3 regions of the Pseudoalteromonas sp. SA25 genome follow, and region 3 is predicted to be linked to each of the others. Evidence: predicted binding sites of a transcription regulator. Region 3 holds the regulator's gene; each other region holds the start of a gene.
The links. Region 3 encodes sigma-54, which starts transcription at its own class of promoters, with help from an activator protein. Its sites were predicted from a motif close to GTTGGCACGNNNNTNGNNT; they were not measured.

Region 1: the regulator sigma-54 is predicted to act here: its motif matches at 1,024-1,042, upstream of GQR45_RS09820 (DUF2726 domain-containing protein).
Region 2: the regulator sigma-54 is predicted to act here: its motif matches at 1,176-1,194, upstream of GQR45_RS16020 (flagellar assembly protein FlgT).

Annotation. Positions count from the first base shown of each region.
Region 1 is NZ_WTKV01000009.1:168,878-171,157, reverse strand. Features, by position in the region: gene mtnN (5'-methylthioadenosine/S-adenosylhomocysteine nucleosidase) at 1-265, opposite strand, end outside; gene GQR45_RS09820 (DUF2726 domain-containing protein) at 388-984, opposite strand; gene folE2 (GTP cyclohydrolase FolE2) at 1,101-2,021, opposite strand; gene arcB (aerobic respiration two-component sensor histidine kinase ArcB) at 2,254-2,280, shown strand, end outside.
Region 2 is NZ_WTKV01000021.1:16,178-18,457, forward strand. Features, by position in the region: gene GQR45_RS16010 (flagellar protein FlgN) at 1-34, shown strand, start outside; gene GQR45_RS16015 (LPP20 family lipoprotein) at 634-1,092, opposite strand; gene GQR45_RS16020 (flagellar assembly protein FlgT) at 1,233-2,280, shown strand, end outside.
Region 3 is NZ_WTKV01000001.1:60,453-62,732, reverse strand. Features, by position in the region: gene hpf (ribosome hibernation promoting factor) at 1-257, opposite strand, end outside; gene GQR45_RS00330 (RNA polymerase factor sigma-54) at 283-1,782, opposite strand; gene lptB (LPS export ABC transporter ATP-binding protein) at 1,852-2,280, opposite strand, start outside.

The DNA of each region.
Region 1 (2,280 bases), on a different contig from region 3:
CGTCGCCAACACTTAGAGAAGGATCGAATCCACCGGCAGAGCCTGTGTTAATTACGCAATCAGGTTTGAAGTTGTCAATTAGTAAGGTAGTTGCAATTGTTGATGCTACTTTACCAATACCAGATTGAACAAGTGTTACTGTGTTACCAGCCAATTCACCAGTATAAAAAGTGAAACCTGCTTTAGTTAAAATTTGTGGGTTTTGCATCGCTTCACGTAAAATTTTAACTTCTGGCTCCATTGCGCCAATAATACCAACATTCATAATGTTTAATTCCTGAGTTTGAATCACTTGATTATACGTGAAGTTAGCAATAAAAAACAAAAAAGCGAGCTTGTTTATGAGCTCGCTTTAAATACTTTTTAGGAGAGTATTTAATTTGGTTTTTAAATTTCAGCTAAAGCAGTTGTTTGTGCTTTGGCTTGAGAAGGTGAAAGTACCGCTGGCTTATGTGAGCGATTACGAACAGGGCGCTGCGTTTGTGTTGCTGCAGGCTTACCAAGTTTAAACATAATTGCATCGCGTACTTCAGAAGGACGGTAGCCTGATTTAACTTTCATACGAATATGTGGAATGCCCGCAGACTCTAGTGCACCGTTTACAAACCAGTCGCGTTGAGCTTTGTGACCATCTTTATTAGCATTGTTAACTAGGTCAACGGCCGCAACAATAGTTAGTTTTTCTTTATCGATTAATACAAAGTCGAGTTGCTTATTTTTAGCTTTAGCTAAAGCAGCACGTTTAGATTTAATAGAAAGACCTTGCTTACAGTCAATAACGTCAATTAGCTTAACGCGACTAACAATTTTATATTGATCGCCTACAGCACGCTCGAGAAGATTTAAAAAAGCGCCTTCAACCTGCGTAAAAACAGTTTGCTTGCGGGTAAAAGGATACGGGTTTCCGCCATCGTCATTAAATTTTGACGCAACAACAGAAGCCCCGACAACTAATACTAGAATTAATAATAAAGCGAATTCCATACGGTAACTCCATAACAACAAATTGACACTGCTCAAATAAAGCAATTTACGTGCCTAAAAAGTATGAGTTATAAAATAATTACCAACTGTTTATAAAAGCTAAAACTATGTAGCTATTAAGCTTTGTATCCACCTTCAATACCTTTAACCGCAATAGCTACAGCATCGTGTGCATGGAGTGATTCATAATGGTTTATTTGCAGCCAGTAATCGCTGTAATTATCTGTTTCCAACAACGCTTTAATTTTACGCGCTGCATCTTCACAAAACATAAGGTTTTGACCATTTAAACGGGCAAATTCTTGCTCGTCTTCGCGTTTTACTGCCGCTTGTACCGGTGTTTTAAGTTCAGCTTCGAGGGTGTTTATTAGAGTCACTACGTCAAATTCTTGAATATTGCTATCAAGCTTTACTTTTACGTTGGCAATAGAGCGCTGCGAGTGAGGTGTAGCAACTATGCCTTGTGTAGTGCCTAGCCATTCGTGCACATCTTTTTGGCTTAAGGTTTCTTGGTTAAACTTTTCGTTAAACGCGTTTTGTATAAGCTGGCGTGCAAGTGCTGCAGAGCAAGGGCATGTTGAAGAATAGGTAACATCTACGGTTAGCTCGTAGCTAATAATGTTATTTTCAATTGTACTGGTAAGTACAACTGGGTAGCTTTTCCAGCCCGCTTTACCACTTAATAGTGATTTACGGCGTAGCGGTAATTCAAATTTAAATTCAATTTGTGCTTTATCGCTCAGCCCTTCGTGGCTAGTTATAAAAGTATCGAGTGCTTGCGCTATTGTTTGCGGATTGACTTGCTGCTCAGTTGAAAGCAGGTCAAGTGCTAAAAATAGACGTGACATATGAATGCCTTTGGCATCTTCTTTATGCAAATTTACAAATGCACGAGCTTTGGCATTTACTGTAACTGGAGATAAGTCTCGTGACTCAAAAATAAATGGCAGTTCGATTTCGCCCATGCCAACCCAGTCTAATTTACCTGTTTGTAAAGCGGGTGCAGTGTCTGCTATATCTGGCATATTGGTTTGCATGTGCGCTACTCGTATTTTGGAGATAATAAAGCGGGGCATTTTACACTAAATAATTTATTGCTGAAATGATGAGTTTAAGAGATGAGCAAAATCAAACATGAAAAATTCTGTTTTTATCGCACAACATGGGTAGTGGTAGGAGAAAAATGCTAAAATCTGGGAAAATGGTATGTTTATACATGCGCATTGCCTTCTTTATATTTAAGCACACAGCTAAGAGATAAAATTACGTATGACCGATTATTCTTTGAGCCCTTGG
Region 2 (2,280 bases), on a different contig from region 3:
CGAGAGTAAACTGGTTCGTAATTTAAAAGCTTAAGCCCAAGATTTTACATTAAAAAAGCCTTATTGATTTATCAATAAGGCTTTTTTAATGTCCTTTATTCTTAAATTTCGTCATAAATAATATCAATTTTCTTAATAATGTAAGCCCCCTTAATAAATAATTAAGAGGGCTCTATTAATATTAAATATCCGTTTGATTATTACTACTTTCAATTAAGTGTTTAATCATCTCTTCCGATTGATTTTGTACATCAACCGCAGGTGCTGCTGCATCAATGCTTCCCCCGCTTTGGGCTGGAGTATAAGCAATTGCAGAGCCTTCATCCTCAACCAGTGTATTTAGCGCTATAAGCTGCTCTGCATCTTCATCAATGATTACGTCATTAATATTAAGCGGTTTTGCACCGTTTGATCTGGTGTTGATAGACCACTCAAGTTACCTAAATCAATCGTGTCAGTACTTAATACGTTGTTGCTTGAAAGCAGGTAAAACCTTTGTTATTGAACGATCTAAAATAAGTGGCAATAAAATACATCTGTTGAGCACTACGCAATCTGCTTAAAAATTAATCCTAACAACAGCATAGCACTCAATATAAGAGGATAAGATATTTTGAATAACTTTTTTAATGATTAGTAATAAGTTACTTTTTTAACTTCGCGTGGCTTTACTTCACCTATGTATAAATCGTGCACACGCTTCATATTAAGCTCAAGCTCGGTCACGTAAGTGTCATCTACTGCGTAAGTTTTAATTATTTGTGCACCTTTAATAAGCCCCTGCACTTTACTTTCTAAGTAATCGTCTTGAGCAATTGAACCTTCCACCGTTGTTCCGGCGGTAATTTTTTGCCCATATACTTGCTCAGTAAGCTCGCGGTAAGCCTCAAGCTTAGAAGCCTTAATTGCCATAAGTTGTTTTTGCGACGCGTTAGCGCCTTTTTGCAAGCTAATAGGTGCATACCCTATCGCTTTTAAAACGGGGTAATTATTTGGCTCTACATATTTATATTCAACATGCTTATCAAAAACGCTGCTACAACCACCTAAGGTTAAACACCCAAGTGTAATAAGTAATGAAATTGCTCGCATAGCATTTAGCCCTTGTATAGTAATTAGCAGTACATATGCACGTTTAATGCCATTTATAGCATTACTAATAATTACCAAATAACATTGGTACAGTCCTTGCTATACCTGGTTAATAGCTAACGTTTAATTGGAGTAAAAGTATGAAGTCGTTTTTATCATTGGCATTTGCAGGGTTAAGTGCAACGGCATTATTAACTTTCTCCCCTTTTACTAAAGCGCAGTGGTATGAATCAACAGGCCATGCGAACGTTCAAAATGGTGATACGAGCGCAGCTAAATCTGCCGCTATAAAAGATGCGATTACACAAGCGCTAGTGTTCTCTGGCGCACGGGTTAGCTCTGTACAAACCCTGGTAGATGGCGTGTTAATGCAAGATCAGCTAAAAATTAGCAGCCACGGCGAAATTCAAAAAATTGAACTGATCAGCGAAAATAAATACGACAATAAATTTGCCGTTACATTACGACTCGATATTTTTTCTCAAACAGAGCAATGCCCACAAAATAGTTTTAATAAGTTTGTGGCCGTTACACAAAGCCAACTTGTTCATCGTGAACACGCCAAAATGGGTCAAATATTTGACGTAAGCAAAGCGATTAGCAAAAATATTTTTACTTCCCTGCAAAAATCAAAAATGAGCGCAGTACCTATTGCTTACTATAATAATGCAATAAGCGTTGATAAATACTTTTCGCAGCAGCACGACTATTCAAATGCCCAATTAGAAGAAATATCTTCGCGCAGTAACGCTCAATATGTTCTGCTTAGCCAAATAACCAGCCTTTCGACTAGCGACAAACTCAATAACGATTATGCATTTTGGCAAGACGAGGCGTATGAGCGCAGTTACAACATTGAGTTTGCACTGTTTGATGGCACTACCTATGAGCAACTTTGGCAAAATAGTTACCATACTCAAGCAATTTGGCCATTTGAAAAAACAACCATAGTTGATGTTAATAGTGATAGATTTTGGCAATCGCCTTATGGGCAAAGCATAACCGATATCAACCAAGCAGTAAGTTATGACATTCAAGCAGCCATGGCGTGTTTACCTACTCAAGGTAAAATAATGCATATGGAAAATAGCAAAATCGTTATTAACTTGGGTAAAGCTCATGGGTTAAAAAAAGGCCAAATGCTAAGCATTGCGCACCATAACTATTTAACCGACGCGGCAGGTAATG
Region 3 (2,280 bases):
ATTACTTGTCGATCGAGCTTGTCGATCAACGAGTCAATGGCGGCATACATATCTTGATGTTCTGTAGAGGCAAATAGCTCAGCACCGCTTACGTGTATGGTGGCTTCTGCTTTTTGATTTAATTTTTCTACATCGAGAATGACATGAACATTATTAATATGATCAGAGTGTCTTTCTAGCTTCGCAAATTTGGTATTAATATAGTCTCTTAGTGAATCGGTTAATTCTACGTGACGACCAGTTAAGTTTAGTTGCATAAGCATTACCCTCTTTTTTTGCGTCTTAAATCAAACTTTTACGTTGATTTGACGGTGGAATAGCCAGAGATTCGCGGTATTTTGCGATTGTACGTCTCGCTACTTTAATTCCTTGCTCAGCCAATATATCCGCTATTTTGCTATCACTCAATGGTTTTGCTGAGTTTTCTGCTGCGATTAATTTTCGGATAAGCGCACGGATTGCTGTAGATGAACATTCACCACCGTTTTCGGTGCTTACATGGCTTGAGAAAAAATATTTAAGCTCAAATATACCACGGGGTGTGTGCATATACTTTTGGGTTGTTACGCGCGAAATTGTTGATTCGTGCATTTCTACCATTTCAGCAACATCATTTAAAACCATTGGTTTCATGGCTTCAGGACCGTGTTCAAAAAAGCCTTGTTGTTGCTTAACAATACAATTTGTTACTTTTAATAGCGTGTCGTTTCTACTTTCTAAGCTTTTAATAAACCATTTAGCTTCTTGTAAATGCGAGCGAATAAACTGGCTGTCACCACTGGATTTTACAGTGCGAGACATTGCCGCGTATTGGCTATTAACACGAATTTTAGGCATGCTATCTGGGTTTAACTCAACAACCCAGCGGCCTTTAATTTTTTTAACTGACACATCAGGAATAACATACTCAGACTCTTCTCTTACAATAGTATCTGCAGGTTTAGGGCTAAGAGTATGTATTAATGTCATTACTTCTTTAAGCTCTTCTTCTTTGAGCTTAGTTTTCTTCATTAATGTACGATAGTCACGAGCAGCTAATAAATCAATATGCTCGGTTAAAATCATTTTTGTTTCATTAATGTAAGGTGTTTCTTTATCAAACTGGTTAAGCTGAATACACAAACACTCTTGTAAACTACGTGCAGCAATACCAACAGGATCAAACAGCTGGATGCGTTTTAATACAGCTTCAATTTCATCAAGTTCGACTTCGTTATCATCTTCGTTTTCTTGATTAAAGCTTTCTAAAATCTCTTCGCAGCTTAGTGTTAAAATACCTGAATCATCGACGGCTTCTACAATAGCAATAGCAATAGCTTCGTCTGTAGGGCTAAATGGCGTTAGTTGTAACTGCCACATTAAATACTCATGGAGCGTTTCAGTAGAGGCACCTTGGTATATTGATTCGTCTTCAGGCATCGGACCCGATGATGCTGCTGGGGCGGCACTCATGTACTCATCCCAACTAACATCCATAGCCATGTCGTCACTTAGCGTGTCTTTTGCAAGTGCTTCACCACTATCTTGTTCGTATTCGCTTGGAGCATCATCGGCAGATGCGCTAACAGTTATGTCATCTGTATCTGCTTTTTGCTCGTTTTTACCTGCAGCGTCTTCTGAATAGTCTGCTTCTTCAACCTCTAATAGCGGGTTGCTGTCGAGAGCTTCTTGTATTTCTTGCTGGAGATCCAATGTACTGAGTTGCAACAAACGAATAGCTTGTTGCAGCTGTGGAGTCATTGTAAGTTGCTGGCCCATGCGCAGCTGTAGTGATTGCCTCATGTATCTCTAACAATCCTTTTATGTTGTTATAATTAATACTAGCAGATGCTTAAAGACATGGCGTAAATGTTACAGCCTAAATTGCTCGCCTAAGTAAACATCGCGTACTGTTTTATCATTTAATACGTGTTCTGGAGTACCTGATGCAATCAGCTCCCCATGAGAAACAATGTAGGCTTTTTCACAAACATCAAGGGTTTCTCTTACGTTATGATCGGTAATTAATACACCAATCCCACGATTTTTAAGATGTTCTATTATTTTCTTTATGTCTAATACCGAAATAGGGTCAACACCTGCAAATGGTTCATCCAGTAATATAAATTTAGGATCTGCTGCCAGCGCACGTGCTATTTCAACACGACGACGTTCGCCACCTGACAATGCCATACCTTGGCTATCGCGAATGTGTTGTATGCTAAATTCATCTAATAATTTATCGAGAGTGTCTTCTCTAGCTTGTTTATTTAACTCTTTGCGCGTTTCTAAAATGGCCAT